DNA from 2 places in the Scandinavium sp. M-37 genome. Region 1 is predicted to be linked to the other one. Evidence: predicted binding sites of a transcription regulator. Region 1 holds the regulator's gene; the other holds the start of a gene.
What was found. The regulator PhoB, encoded in region 1, activates phosphate uptake and scavenging genes when phosphate is short. The targets are predictions, from matches to a motif close to CTGTCATAAAACTGNCNNAT.
Positions count from the first base shown of each region.

Region 2: a site for PhoB is predicted at 4,397-4,416, ahead of uvrB (excinuclease ABC subunit UvrB). Genes of this name have one in related genera too.

Region 1 is NZ_JBIGIN010000014.1:19,691-26,881, forward strand. It holds gene sbcC (exonuclease subunit SbcC) at 1-2,885, opposite strand, end outside; gene sbcD (exonuclease subunit SbcD) at 2,882-4,084, opposite strand; gene phoB (phosphate response regulator transcription factor PhoB) at 4,250-4,939, shown strand; gene phoR (phosphate regulon sensor histidine kinase PhoR) at 4,961-6,256, shown strand; gene brnQ (branched-chain amino acid transporter carrier protein BrnQ) at 6,675-7,191, shown strand, end outside.
Region 2 is NZ_JBIGIN010000007.1:18,891-26,081, reverse strand. It holds gene bioB (biotin synthase BioB) at 1-638, shown strand, start outside; gene bioF (8-amino-7-oxononanoate synthase) at 635-1,789, shown strand; gene bioC (malonyl-ACP O-methyltransferase BioC) at 1,776-2,531, shown strand; gene bioD (dethiobiotin synthase) at 2,524-3,213, shown strand; gene ACG0Z5_RS07260 (ABC transporter ATP-binding protein) at 3,188-3,910, opposite strand; gene uvrB (excinuclease ABC subunit UvrB) at 4,667-6,688, shown strand; gene pmrB (two-component system sensor histidine kinase PmrB) at 6,836-7,191, opposite strand, start outside.

The DNA.
Region 1 (7,191 bases):
GCGAGGGCCAGGCTGACAAGGAAACTCTCCCCGCCGGACAGCGTGCGGGTATCGCGCACCGCATCGGCCTGCCAGGTGTCCATCACTTCCAGCTCCAGCGCTTCACTGGCTTTGCGTTTGAGCAGATAGCGCCCGTGCAGGCGGCTGAGTTGTTCGTTCGCCAGCCACACTAAATTATCCAGCGTCAGGCCCTGGGCGAATTTACGGAATTTGTCGCCCTCTTTGGAGCCAATCAGCGCATTCAGCCAGCTCCAGTCTTCCAGCGTCTGCGCCGCGGCGTCGATTTGAGCCATCAGTGTCTGCTGTTGGGCGCGGTTATCCGCGTCCTGTTTCAACTGCTGGCGAATTTCACCCTGCGCGGCGCTGTTGTCACGCAGACGCTGTGCCAGGTTGGCAAGCAGAATCTGTACCTGTTCGCGGGTTAGCGTGTCGGCTAAATCCTCCGGTCGCTGCTGCCGGTGGTGAATCTGTTCATGTTGCGCCTGGGATGCCAGGGCCTGTTGTTGCTGGAGCTGGTTTTCCAGCGTCTGTTTCAGCTCTTCAAGCTGACGGCGGGTTTCGTCATCGAGCAGCGCCGCCAGGAACGCCGCTTGGCTGGCAAACTGGCTGGCGCTGAGTGCGGAATCAAACTCTTTCTGCGCCAGGGTCAGACGCTCACGCTGCTGGTTTTCCTGCTGCTGTAACGTCTGCCACTGGCTGTGCAGCGACACGCAGTCGTGATGCACCTGTTGCCAGCCGTCGAGCGCCACCGGGGCGCGATCTTCATTTGCGGCCTCAGCCGGCAGGGTATCCAGCAGCGGTTGCAGTTGAGCCAGCTTCTGCTGAACAGATTGCTGCTGTTCGGTTTGCGTCTGCCACTGCTGGCTTTCCGCTTCACGCGCCGCCAGCCAGGCGGCCTCTTCACCGTTTGCGGGGAGCGTCAGGCCAAACCCGGCGAGAGTGTCACTCAGCGTTTGCTGGCGCTGCGCCATCTCCTGCTCTAGCGTGCTGCGCTGGTTTTTTAGCTCCAGCATCTGACGTTGCAGATTCAGACGCTGGCTGTGCTGATACAGCTGCTGTTCGTAGTTTTCCTGCTCGCTCAGCCAGGCCGCGATGTCATCTTCCGGCGTGAGGGCAATCTGCAAACCAGCCACCGTGGTTTGCCACTGGGAGGTGAGCGCTTGCTCCTGTTCGGCTACCGACTGCAGCTCGCTTTGTTCGGCCTGCTGCTGCTTAACCAGCGCGTCGAGCTGGCCTTTCAGGCTGGCCCCGGCTTCGCCAATCTGTTTGACCTCTTTTTCAAGCGCATCGCGGCGGGCTTCGTTTACGCCTGGCTTTAAGGCCTGATACTCGGCAATCGCCGGATGTTCAGCCGAACCGCAAAGTGGGCAAGGTGCGCCGGGTTGTAAACGGGCGCGTTCATCGGTGAGCTTCGCAATGATTTTCTCTTGCTCGCACAGCGTTCTGACGTCGTTGAACTGCTGCAGTTTTTCTTTGTATTGCTGGCGGCGGCTGGCCAGTTCGGCTTCGCCTTTTTCCCGTTCCTGCTGACGCTGGATTAACAGCGTTTGCAGCTGTTCGCGGCGCTTTTTCAGTGGCTGGAATTGGCTTTGCAGGACGTTCAACTGCTGTCGTAGCGGGCGGGCGGCGCTGTGCTGTTCCAGCGCGGTCGCCACGGCGGGCTCATCGAGGGTAAGCGTGGTCGGCGGTAGGGCGTTGAGCTGGCGCGTAACCTCGTTTTCGCGTTGGATAACGGTCTGTAATTGTGCCGTCTCGCGGGCCTGCTGACTAAAGGCCGCTCGCCAGCCGGTCAGCTCGCGCTGCCAGTGGCGATGATGTTCATGGGCGGTAAGCCAGTCGGTGAGGGTTTTCTGGCTGGCGGACAACTGCTGATGCTGCCGCTCGGCGCTGAGGCGCAAACGCCCACGTAGCGCCAGCTGGCTCTGTAAGCGAGTATTTACTTCTTCCGATTGCTGATGCGTTTGCGTCAGTGCGGTTTGGCTGTCCTGAAGACGGACCCATAGCGGGCGCAATCTGTCGGCGGGCTGGGCCTGTGCCAGCGTGGCGAGCTGCGGCTGGGCGGTGTTCAGCGCCGCCTGGGCTGCCGTCAGGGCCGACTGCGAGCGCGCCTGCGCTTCAGCTAACTCTGTTTCCCGGCTGAGCCACTGCTGCAAGAGTTGTGTGCGAAGCTGCTCGGTTTGCTGCTGCTTTTCTTCGTCAGTAAGTGCCTGCAAACGTTGCTGCAACGCCTGCTGTTGCTCGTCATTCAGCAAAATCATACCGGACGCCTGCGCCTGTAATTTTTCCAGCGCGATTTTGGCTTCCTTATGCTTCTCAAACACCCTGGCCGAAATCTGACCGTAAATTTCGGTGCCGGTCAGCTCTTCCAGTAGCTCGGCGCGCTCTTTCGGTTTGGCGTTGAGGAAGGCGGCAAACTGCCCCTGAGACAGCATCATCGAGCGGGTGAAACGGCCATAGTCTAGCCCGGTCAGCGAGGCGGTGAGATCCAGTTTGTCCTTCACTTTTTCAGCGAGGATCTTGCCATCGTCACAGCGCGCCAGCTCCACGCGCGGGGCCTGCAGGTTACCGTCCGGCTGGTTACGGGCGCGGTTCTGGCTCCAGAAGGCGCGATACGCCACGCCTTTGACTTCAAACTCCACTTCCGCCAGGCATTCGGCGGTATCGCGGGTCATCAGATCGTTTTGCGATTGCGACAGGGTGCTCAGGCGCGGCGTTTCGTGATACAGCGCCAAACAGATGGCATCGAGCAGGGTGGTTTTTCCCGCCCCGGTTGGCCCGGTAATGGCAAACAAACCGTTGCTGGCAAACGGCTCAGCGGTGAAATCAATTTTCCACTCGCCCTTTAATGAGTTGAGGTTCTTCAGACGCAGGCTCAAAATTTTCATGGCTGTTCCTCCCCGGAAAGCGCGCCCAGCGTTTCGTTAAACAGCTGATACAGGCGCTGTTGCTGCGGCTCTTCCAGCGTTTCCAGCGCCAGACGACGCGCAAAAACGTCTTCTACTTTTAGCTCGCTCAGGGTTTCGAGGTGTTCGTTGGCCAGAATACGCTCGCGCTGTTCGCGGCTGCGGCGCACCAGCAGCACCTCGACCGGAAGTTCATCGGTCAGGGCCTGAATTTTACGTTGGATGTCATGCAGATATTCGTCGCTGGTGATTTCGATATCCAGCCACACCGGGGCTCGGGTATCGCCGTCGCGCCACTGTTCCAGTTGGGCGCTGATGCTGGCGAAATCGCCTTTCAGCACCGCCAGTTGTTGCGTGACCGGCACCTCAAGCGGTGTCACCTCGGCCAGTTTACCGGCGCTGAAACTCACCAGGTTGACGGTTTTGGCTTTCCCGGTTTCATCAAAGCTCAGGGAAATTGGCGAACCGCAGTAGCGAATGTGCTCGCTGCCGCCAATTTTCTGCGCCCGGTGAATATGACCGAGGGCGATGTAATCCACCGGCGGGAAATTTTGCGCCGGGAAGGCATCGAGTGTGCCGATATAGATGTCACGTACCGCGTCACTTTTACTGGCCCCGACGGTGGTCAGATGGCCGCTGGCGATAATCGGCAGCTCACGCTCGCCGCGTATTTCACAGGCCTGCTGATACTGCTGCTGATAGTAATCGGTAATTGCCTGTAATAAATGCTGCTGCTTTTCGCCTGCCGTTGACCCGGCCTGGCTGACAATCACATCCCGCGGACGTAAAAAAGGCACCGGGCAGAAAATCGCCCCCGGCGTGCCGTCCCGGCGTTTGAGTACGCATGGCGACATACCGCTGCCCGCCACCACGGTGGTGTTGAGAAACGCCAGGATATCGCGGGATTCGTTCAGCGTTGCCACCGAGTCATGGTTCCCTGCCAGCACCACCAGATGGCAGCCGGTTTGCTGCAGTTTCACCACGAAGCGGTTGTACAGTTCGCGGGCGTAGCTTGGCGGCGACCCGGTATCGAAAATATCGCCCGCCACGATAATCGCATCCACCTGTTGTGCCTGTGCCGTTTCCAGCAGCCAGTCGAGAAAAGCCTGATGCTCTGCAGCGCGGCTTTTGCTGTAAAAATTCTGGCCAAGGTGCCAGTCGGAGGTGTGAAGGATGCGCATAATAAACCCGTGGCGGAAAAGCGTGGGCGTCAGTATATAGATAACAGGGCAATGACAGCAGTTTTTCAGTGTCATAATGTTAAAACCCACTATCATAAATCTGTCATAAATCTGACGCATAATGACGCCGAATAATACGCATATGATTAATAAACAGGATAAATAATGGCGAGACGTATTCTGGTCGTTGAAGATGAAGCTCCAATTCGCGAAATGGTGTGCTTCGTCCTGGAGCAAAATGGCTTTCAGCCGGTTGAAGCGGAAGATTATGATAGTGCGGTTAATCAACTGAACGAGCCGTGGCCTGATTTGGTCCTGCTCGACTGGATGCTACCGGGGGGATCGGGCATTCAGTTTATTAAGCATTTGAAGCGCGAGTCGATGACGCGCGATATCCCGGTGGTGATGCTGACCGCGCGCGGCGAAGAAGAAGACCGGGTGCGTGGCCTGGAAACCGGGGCTGACGATTACATTACCAAGCCTTTCTCGCCGAAAGAGCTGGTGGCGCGTATTAAAGCTGTGATGCGTCGTATCTCACCAATGGCGGTGGAAGAGGTGATTGAAATGCAGGGTCTGAGCCTCGACCCATCTTCCCATCGGGTCATGACCGGTGAAAACCCGCTGGACATGGGGCCGACCGAGTTTAAACTGCTGCACTTCTTCATGACCCATCCGGAACGCGTGTACAGCCGCGAACAGCTGCTGAACAACGTCTGGGGCACCAACGTGTATGTAGAAGACAGAACGGTGGATGTGCATATCCGTCGCCTGCGTAAAGCGCTGGAACACAGCGGTCACGACCGGATGGTGCAAACCGTTCGCGGCACGGGTTATCGTTTTTCAGCCCGTTTCTGATAATTGACTGGAGTGTGACCCGTGCTTGAACGGCTGTCATGGAAAAGGCTGGTTTTTGAGCTGATCCTCTGTTGTATTCCGGCCCTGATCCTCGGGGCAATTTTCGGGTATCTGCCGTGGTTTTTACTGGCGGCTGTGACCGGACTGTTGGTCTGGCATTTCTGGAACTTACTGCGTCTGTCGTGGTGGTTATGGGTCGACCGCAGCATGACCCCTCCGCCGGGCAGTGGCAGTTGGGAACCGTTGCTGTACGGCCTGCACCAGATGCAGATGCGTAATAAAAAGCGTCGTCGCGAGCTGGGTAGTCTGATCAAACGCTTTCGTAGCGGGGCGGAATCGCTGCCCGATGCGGTGGTTCTGACCACCGAGGAAGGAGCAATATTCTGGTGTAACGGCCTGGCTCAGCAGATGCTGAATCTGCGCTGGCCGGACGATAACGGACAAAATATCCTCAACCTGCTGCGCTATCCTGAATTTTCCCGCTATCTCAAATCCCGCGATTTCAGCAAACCGCTCAATCTGGTGCTCAACACCGGACGGCATCTGGAAATCCGCGTGATGCCCTACAGCGAACAACAGCTCCTTTTAGTGGCGCGCGACGTGACCCAAATGCACCAGTTAGAAGGTGCCCGGCGGAACTTTTTTGCCAACGTCAGCCATGAGTTGCGCACGCCGCTAACGGTGTTGCAGGGCTATCTGGAGATGATGCAGGAGCAGACGCTGGAAGGTGCGCCGCGTGAAAAAGCGCTGCACACTATGCGCGAACAAACCCAGCGCATGGAAGGCCTGGTGCGTCAGCTACTCACCTTATCGCGTATTGAAGCCGCTCCGCTGGCGGCGCTAAACGAAAAGATAGATGTGCCGATGATGCTACGGGTCGTGGAGCGCGAGGCGCAAACGCTCAGCCAGCAGAAGCATACTCTGCATTTCGATGTTGAAGACGACTTGCAGGTGCTGGGGAGCGAGGAGCAACTGCGCAGCGCCATCTCCAACCTGGTGTATAACGCGGTAAACCATACCCCGGAAGGCACGGAAATTAGTGTGCGCTGGCAACGCGCGCCGCACGGGGCGCTGTTCAGCGTGGAAGATAACGGGCCGGGTATCGGGCCGGAACACATTCCACGCCTGACGGAGCGCTTCTACCGCGTCGATAAAGCCCGTTCCCGGCAAACCGGCGGCAGTGGCTTAGGGCTGGCTATCGTCAAACATGCGGTCAATCATCACGAAAGTCGCCTCGATATCGAAAGCATCCCCGGCAAAATGACCCGCTTTAGCTTCCTGTTGCCGGAACGTTTAATTGCCAAAAAAAGCGATTGATGGCAGGGATGTCAGGAAAAATTGACAAAGACCGTCGCAAGCCGGTTTTTTAACTTTCCAGTTAACCAGACGGCGAACAATTAACGAACGTCTGTTGCTTTTTTGTTCGCATGATTGGCCAGAGGTTTTTCGTAAATCCGGTTAATCATGCTGAGAGTAAATTCGATCTTGCTATAATCCTCTGGTTTCACGATCCCTTATTGCTTTAAAACGTTATAAGCGTTTAAATTGCCCCCCATGCAGTCGCAGTCTGACTGCCTTTGCGCGATAAACCCAATAACTATTCTTTGCGCGCGAACGTTGGGAGTGTTTCCCACTGCATTATTCGCCATAGTTGTTCTTTTCCGCATCGGTTCCGCAAGGATTAGCGCGACGATTTTTTTCTTTCAACACCACATCCACAGGCAGTAAAGAGTTTATGACCCATCAGTTAAAATCACGCGATATCATCGCGTTGGGCTTTATGACCTTTGCGTTGTTCGTTGGCGCGGGCAACATTATCTTCCCTCCAATGGTCGGTTTGCAGGCAGGCGAGCACGTCTGGACTGCGGCTTTAGGCTTCCTGATTACGGGCGTTGGCCTGCCGGTTCTGACCATCGTTGCGCTGGCAAAAGTCGGTGGCGGGGTCGATAGCCTCAGCACGCCAATCGGCAAAGTGGCGGGCATTCTGCTGGCGGTGGTGTGCTATCTGGCGGTAGGGCCGCTGTTTGCGACCCCCCGCACCGCGACCGTTTCGTTTGAAGTCGGTATCGCGCCGCTGACCGGTGACGGCGCACTGCCGCTGCTTATCTACAGCGTTATCTATTTCGCACTGGTTATCCTGGTGTCACTCTATCCGGGCAAACTGCTCGATACCGTAGGCAACTTCCTGGCACCGTTGAAAATTGTCGCCCTGGTGGTGCTTTCTGTTGCCGCGTTGATGTGGCCTGCAGGCT
Region 2 (7,191 bases), on a different contig from region 1:
CTGATTCACAGGCGCAGCGTCTGGGGGATGCCGGGCTGGATTACTACAACCATAACCTCGACACCTCGCCAGAGTTCTACGGCAACATCATCACCACTCGTACCTATCAGGAGCGGCTCGACACCCTCGGCAAAGTGCGCGACGCCGGGATAAAAGTCTGTTCGGGCGGGATTGTCGGCCTGGGCGAAACGGTGACCGACCGTGCCGGGCTACTGTTGCAGCTGGCGAATCTGCCGACGCCACCGGAAAGCGTGCCGATCAATATGCTGGTGAAGGTCAAAGGTACGCCAATGGAAAACAACGAAGACGTTGATGCCTTTGAATTTATTCGCACCATCGCCGTGGCGCGGATCATGATGCCGACCTCGCACGTGCGTCTGTCTGCCGGACGCGAAAAGATGAACGAGCAGACCCAGGCGATGTGCTTTATGGCCGGAGCCAACTCGATTTTCTACGGCTGTAAGCTGCTGACCACGCCGAACCCGGAAGAGGACAAAGATCTGCTGCTGTTCCGCAAGCTGGGGATCAATCCAGAGCAGACGGCGGTGCTGGCGGGTGATATCGAACAGCAGCAAAAACTCGAACAGGCGCTGCTGACGCCGGATACCGAAACGTATTACAACGCGGCGGCGGTATGAACTGGCAGCAACGCATCGACACTGCGCTAACGGCACGGCGCCAGGCCGATGCGTTTCGTCGTCGACTGCCGGTCAGCCACGGCGCAGGACGCTGGCTGGTTCAGGGGGAACGCCGCTGGTTGAATTTTTCCAGCAACGATTACCTCGGTCTGAGCCAGCATCCGCAGATCGTCGCCGCCTGGCAGCAGGGCGCTGAGCGCTACGGCACCGGCAGCGGCGGGTCCGGACATGTTACCGGCTACAGCGAAGCGCATCAGGAGTTTGAGCAGGAACTGGCGCAGTGGCTGGGCTATCCGCGTGCGCTGCTGTTTATCTCTGGCTTCGCCGCGAATCAGGCGGTGATTGCTGCCCTGATGCACAAAGACGACCGGATTGTTGCGGACAAATTGAGCCACGCCTCGCTGCTTGAAGCGGCCAGCCATAGCCCGGCGCAGCTGCGCCGCTTCGCCCATAACGACAGCACGCAGCTGGCAAACCTGTTGGCTAAGCCCATCGAGGGCCTGCAACTGGCGGTCACCGAAGGCATTTTCAGTATGGACGGTGACAGCGCCCCGCTTACCGGGATCGCTGCCGTTACCCGCGAAGCCAACGGCTGGCTGCTGGTGGACGATGCGCACGGGATTGGCGTCAGCGGGGACAACGGCCGGGGCAGCTGCGCCGCACAGGGCGTCCATCCTGAGCTACTGGTGGTGACGTTCGGGAAGGCGTTTGGCCTGAGCGGGGCGGCGGTGCTGTGCAGCGATGCGGTGGCGGATTATCTGCTGCAGTTCGCGCGTCACCTGATTTACAGCACCAGTATGCCGCCCGCACAGGCGGTGGCACTCAGTCAGGCGCTGGCGGTTATCCGCAGTGCAGAGGGCGAAGCACGCCGCCAGACGTTACGCCGCCACATCGCGCGTTTTCGCCAGGGAGCAGACCAGCTCTCCATGCAGCTTACGGCATCGAACAGCGCCATTCAGCCAGTGATCGTCGGTGAAAATACCCGGGCATTACGGTTGGCGGAAAGTCTGCGCGAGCAGGGCTGTTGGCTGACGGCTATCCGCCCACCGACGGTGCCAGCGGGGACGGCGCGTCTGAGGGTGACTCTGACTGCCGCCCATCAGCCGCAGGATATCGACCAGTTACTGGAGGTGTTGGATGCCGCCCGTTAATAAATCAGCGATTGCGGCCGCGTTTGGCCGGGCCGCCAGTCACTATCAGCAACACGATGAACTCCAGCGCCAGAGCGCCGCGGCCTTGCTGGCACAGCTTCCCGGACGGGCGTTCAACCGGGTGCTGGATGCGGGCTGTGGGCCGGGGAGTATGAGTCGCTACTGGACAGACGTGGGAAGCCAGGTCACGGCACTGGATCTCTCCTCGCAAATGCTGGACCAGGCGTTGTACCAGCATTCGGCGCAACACTATGTTCAGGCGGATATTGAAGCCATGCCGCTGGCTGATGAGCAGTACGACCTGGCCTGGAGCAACCTCGCGGTGCAGTGGTGTGACTCGCTGCCGACGGCGCTGAGCGAACTGTACCGCGTGGTGCGTCCGGGGGGGCGGGTGGCGTTTAGCACTCTGGTGGCGGATTCGCTGCCGGAACTGCATCAGGCATGGCAGCCCATCGACCGCCAGCCGCATGCCAATCGTTTTTTAACTCAGACCGAGATTGTTGCCGCCCTGGCGGGTTATCGCTGCCAGCATCATACGCACACTTTCTGCCTGACCTTTGACGATGCCCTGAGCGCGATGCGCTCGCTGAAAGGCATTGGCGCCACGCATCTGCATCAGGGCCGGGCGGCGTACACCCTGACCCGCAGCCATTTGCAGCAAATTCAGTTGGCGTGGCCGAAACAACAGGGGCGTTGCGCCCTGACGTACCATATTTTTACCGGAGTAATACGTCGTGACTGAACGTTATTTTGTTACTGGCACCGACACCGAAGTCGGTAAAACCGTTGCCAGTTGCGCACTTTTGCAGGCAGCAAACCGCGCGGGCTATCGCAGCGCAGGCTATAAACCGGTGGCATCGGGTAGCGAAATGACCGCCGATGGGTTGCGCAACACCGACGCGCTGGCGCTGCAACGTCATAGCGCGGTGGCGCTGAGCTACGCTGAGGTTAATCCCTACACCTTTGCGGAACCGACCTCCCCGCATATCATTAGCGCAGATGAAGGTCGACCCATAGAGGCGCGTACGCTTTCCGAAGGGCTGCAGGCGCTGTCGCAGAAAGCGGAGTGGGTGCTGGTCGAAGGGGCGGGGGGTTGGTTTACGCCGTTATCAGCCTCGTATACCTTTGCCGATTGGGTGCAAACCGAGCGCTTGCCGGTGATCCTGGTGGTGGGCGTGAAGCTCGGCTGTATCAACCATGCGCTGCTGACCGCGCAGGCGGTGCAGCAGGCCGGATTGCACCTCGCGGGCTGGATTGCCAATGACGTTATCCCGCCGGGTAAACGTCACGCCGAATACCTGGCGACCCTGACGCGGATGCTACCCGCGCCGTTGCTGGGAGAAATTCCTTATCTGGAACAGGGGCCAGAGGCCGCAGAGCCGGGACAGTATCTCGACCTTACGGCGCTTCGTCCGGGGACATAAATTGCTCCAGCAGCCGGGTATCAAGCTGATTTACCGTGCCCTGCGCGACGTTACGCCCGCGATGCAGCAGGCAGAAGGTATCCGCCACCCGACGAATAAACGGCAGGTGCTGTTCGGCGAGCAGCACCGTTAGCCCCAGGTCGCGATTGAGACGTAGCAGGCATTCGCCCAGCTTGTGCATAAACCCGAGCCCCATCCCGCGCGTCGGTTCGTCGAGGATCAGCAGTTTGGGCCGGGTAACCAACGCGCTGGCAAGCGCCAGCTGATACTGGTCATCGTCGGACATCGCCGCCCCCTTGACCTGACGCAGCGGATACAGCTCCGGCATCAGGTCAAAAATATCACTGCCTACCGCGCCGGTGCCTTCGTGGCCCGCTCGCATCGCTATCTGTAGATTCTCTTCCACCGTCATCTGCGAGAAAATCCGCTTATCCTGCGGCACATAGCCGATACCCATCGCCGCGCGCAGCGGTGGGGAAAGGGTAAGCAGGTCGCGCGGCGGCCCGCTGGCCTCTTGCCAGAACATGGTGCCGCTCTCGATAGCCTGAAAGCCCGCAATACAGTTCACCAGCGTGGTCTTTCCCATGCCCGGTAGACCGAGCACGCAGGTACACTTCCCGGGGGCAAGGTCGAGATTGAGATCCCACAGAATATGCTGATTTCCGTAATAGTGATTCACTGCGCGTAGACTCAACATCGGCATCTCCTTACGTTGTGGCTTAGGGTTTTGCAAATCCCTTGCCAGAACAGAAAAGGCTTTGCGCAATGACCGCATATTTCGGATTTCTACCTAAAAAAGAGGGGAGTGGTTCGCGTTTTTAACCGTGCCGTTGCACTTTGTCAGTGCTGTGAATGAAAGAGGGTGTCGGCTGATGGTGCAGTGATAACGCTGGTTTTGTGAGCGCCATCTCGTTGCGCAACAGCGGGCGTTTTGCATGATTAAAGACAAAAAATAGCGATAAAAAATTTTTCGCGATGACTTTGAGGGGCTCGATTCGTGTTGCGCGAGTGGCAGGGGAGTTGGGCTGCAGACACTTATCCACTATTCCTGTGGATAACCATGTGCATGAGAGTTAGAAAACTTGCGATAGGCTAGAGAAGACGCGGCCTGCACCCAAATTGATGCGAAACGCGGCTTTTCGATATTTCCTTTATTTATCAATGTGTTTAATAAAAGCAATGCCTGTAAGAAAAGTGTCACCGGCTGCCATAAAAGATTCATCACCCTTATTGACAAATGTTAAATACGACAATGTTCTGGGGATAACCCGATCCGCCCGGTGTTTTATCTCGTCACAGCGGAAATTTTCACCGCAGTTGATCGCAGATGACAGCGCTAACACAAATACCCTAATGCGTTACTGTTTTTATATCCAGTGTTTTTTATTGGCAAATTTTGGTGCGACGAGTAGAATTAATCGTCCGCCCGTTTCCCTTCATCAGGTTGTCGTTCATGAGTAAACCGTTCAAAATGCATTCTGCTTTCCGTCCCTCAGGCGACCAGCCCGAGGCCATCCGTCGCCTGGAAGAGGGGCTGGAAGATGGTCTGGCGCATCAAACGCTGCTCGGGGTAACGGGCTCAGGGAAAACGTTTACTATCGCCAACGTGATTGCCGACCTCCAGCGCCCGACCATGCTGCTGGCCCCGAATAAAACTCTCGCCGCGCAGCTGTACGGCGAAATGAAAGAGTTCTTCCCCGATAACGCGGTCGAGTTTTTCGTCTCCTATTACGACTACTACCAGCCGGAAGCCTACGTTCCCAGCTCGGATACCTTTATCGAAAAAGATGCATCGGTGAACGAACACATTGAGCAGATGCGTCTGTCAGCGACCAAAGCGATGCTTGAGCGCCGCGACGTGATCGTAGTGGCCTCGGTGTCTGCCATTTACGGTCTGGGCGACCCTGATCTGTATTTGAAGATGATGCTGCACCTGACGGTGGGCATGATTATCGATCAGCGTTCGATTCTGCGTCGTCTGGCAGAGTTGCAGTACACCCGCAACGATCAGGCATTCCAGCGCGGGACATTCCGCGTGCGCGGGGAAGTTATCGACATTTTCCCGGCCGAATCTGACGACATTGCGCTGCGCGTCGAACTGTTTGACGAAGAGGTTGAACGGCTGTCGCTGTTTGATCCGCTGACCGGGCAGCTGGAATCCACCCTCCAGCGCTTTACCGTCTACCCGAAAACGCACTACGTTACGCCGCGCGAACGCATTGTGCAGGCAATGGAAGAGATCAAAGTTGAGCTGGCAGACCGCCGAAAGGTGCTGCTGGAAAACAACAAACTGCTGGAAGAGCAGCGTATCTCGCAGCGTACCCAGTTCGACCTCGAGATGATGAACGAGCTGGGTTACTGCTCGGGCATTGAAAACTACTCGCGCTATCTCTCCGGGCGTGGGCCGGGCGAGCCACCGCCGACGCTGTTTGATTATCTGCCCGCCGATGGCCTGTTGGTGATCGACGAATCCCACGTTACCGTGCCACAGATTGGCGGCATGTACCGGGGCGACCGCGCGCGTAAAGAGACCCTGGTGGAGTATGGTTTCCGCCTGCCGTCGGCGCTGGACAACCGTCCACTGAAGTTTGAAGAATTTGAAGCCCTGGCGCCGCAAACTATCTACGTATCGGCGACACCGGGTAATTACGAGCTGGAAAAATCCGGCGATGAAGTTGTCGATCAGGTGGTGCGTCCTACCGGTCTGCTGGACCCTGTTATTGAAGTGCGCCCGGTCGGCACCCAGGTGGATGACCTGCTGTCAGAAATTCGTCTGCGCGTAGCGATTAATGAGCGCGTGCTGGTCACTACGCTTACCAAACGCATGGCCGAAGACCTGACCGAATATCTGGAAGAACACGGCGAACGCGTGCGCTACCTGCACTCGGATATCGACACCGTCGAGCGGATGGAGATCATCCGTGATTTGCGCCTTGGCGAGTTTGACGTGCTGGTGGGGATCAACCTGTTAAGGGAAGGTCTTGATATGCCGGAAGTGTCGCTGGTGGCGATTCTGGACGCCGATAAAGAAGGCTTCCTGCGTTCTGAACGTTCGCTTATCCAGACCATCGGTCGTGCGGCGCGTAACATCAACGGCAAGGCAATTCTCTACGCCGACAGAATCACCAACTCAATGGCGAAAGCGATGGGTGAAACCGAGCGTCGTCGTGAGAAGCAGGAGCAGTACAACCTGGAAAACGGCATCGTGCCGCAGGGCCTGAACAAGAAGGTGGTCGATATTCTGTCGTTGGGCGAGAGTCTGGCGAAAACGCGCGGTAAAGGTCGCGGCAAATCGAAAACGGCTGCTCAGACTGAGGCGGCAGAACTGGCGCTGACGCCGAAAGCGTTGCAGCAGAAAATCAGCGAACTCGAAGCGCAGATGATGAAGCACGCGCAAAATCTCGAGTTTGAAGAAGCCGCCGAAGTGCGCGACCGCCTGCATCAGCTGCGCGATCTGTTTATCGCCGCGTCTTAATGTTGCGTTAATCTTTATCGACGACACTGTCTTCAGTTTAATGAGGACAGTGCCATGCAAAAAGACAATTTCTTCACCACGCTGACCGTACTGGTTTCCTTCCTGATTGTGGTTGGCTTCTTCCACCAGTGGATCCTGACATTCTAATCAACGTGAACGGCGTGGAAATTTAACCCACGCTTTCACGCCCGGTCCGGGTTGACGGTTGTGCAAAAAGAACTGCGCGTCGTGCAGCTGTGCGATGCGGGTCACAATGCTTAAACCCAGACCAATACCGCCGTAGCGGCTGTCCATTCGTACGAACGCTTTACTGAGTTCGCCACTTTTAGCTTCATCAATCCCAGGCCCTTCATCTTCTACCGCCATCATCCCGGCATCAATCGTGACCGTAATCGTCGAATTCTCCGGGCTATAGCGATGGGCGTTTTCCACCAGATTGCGCAATAACACCTGCAGCAGCGTGGCATCTCCTGACACCGTGACCTCTTGCTTACCGACAGGCA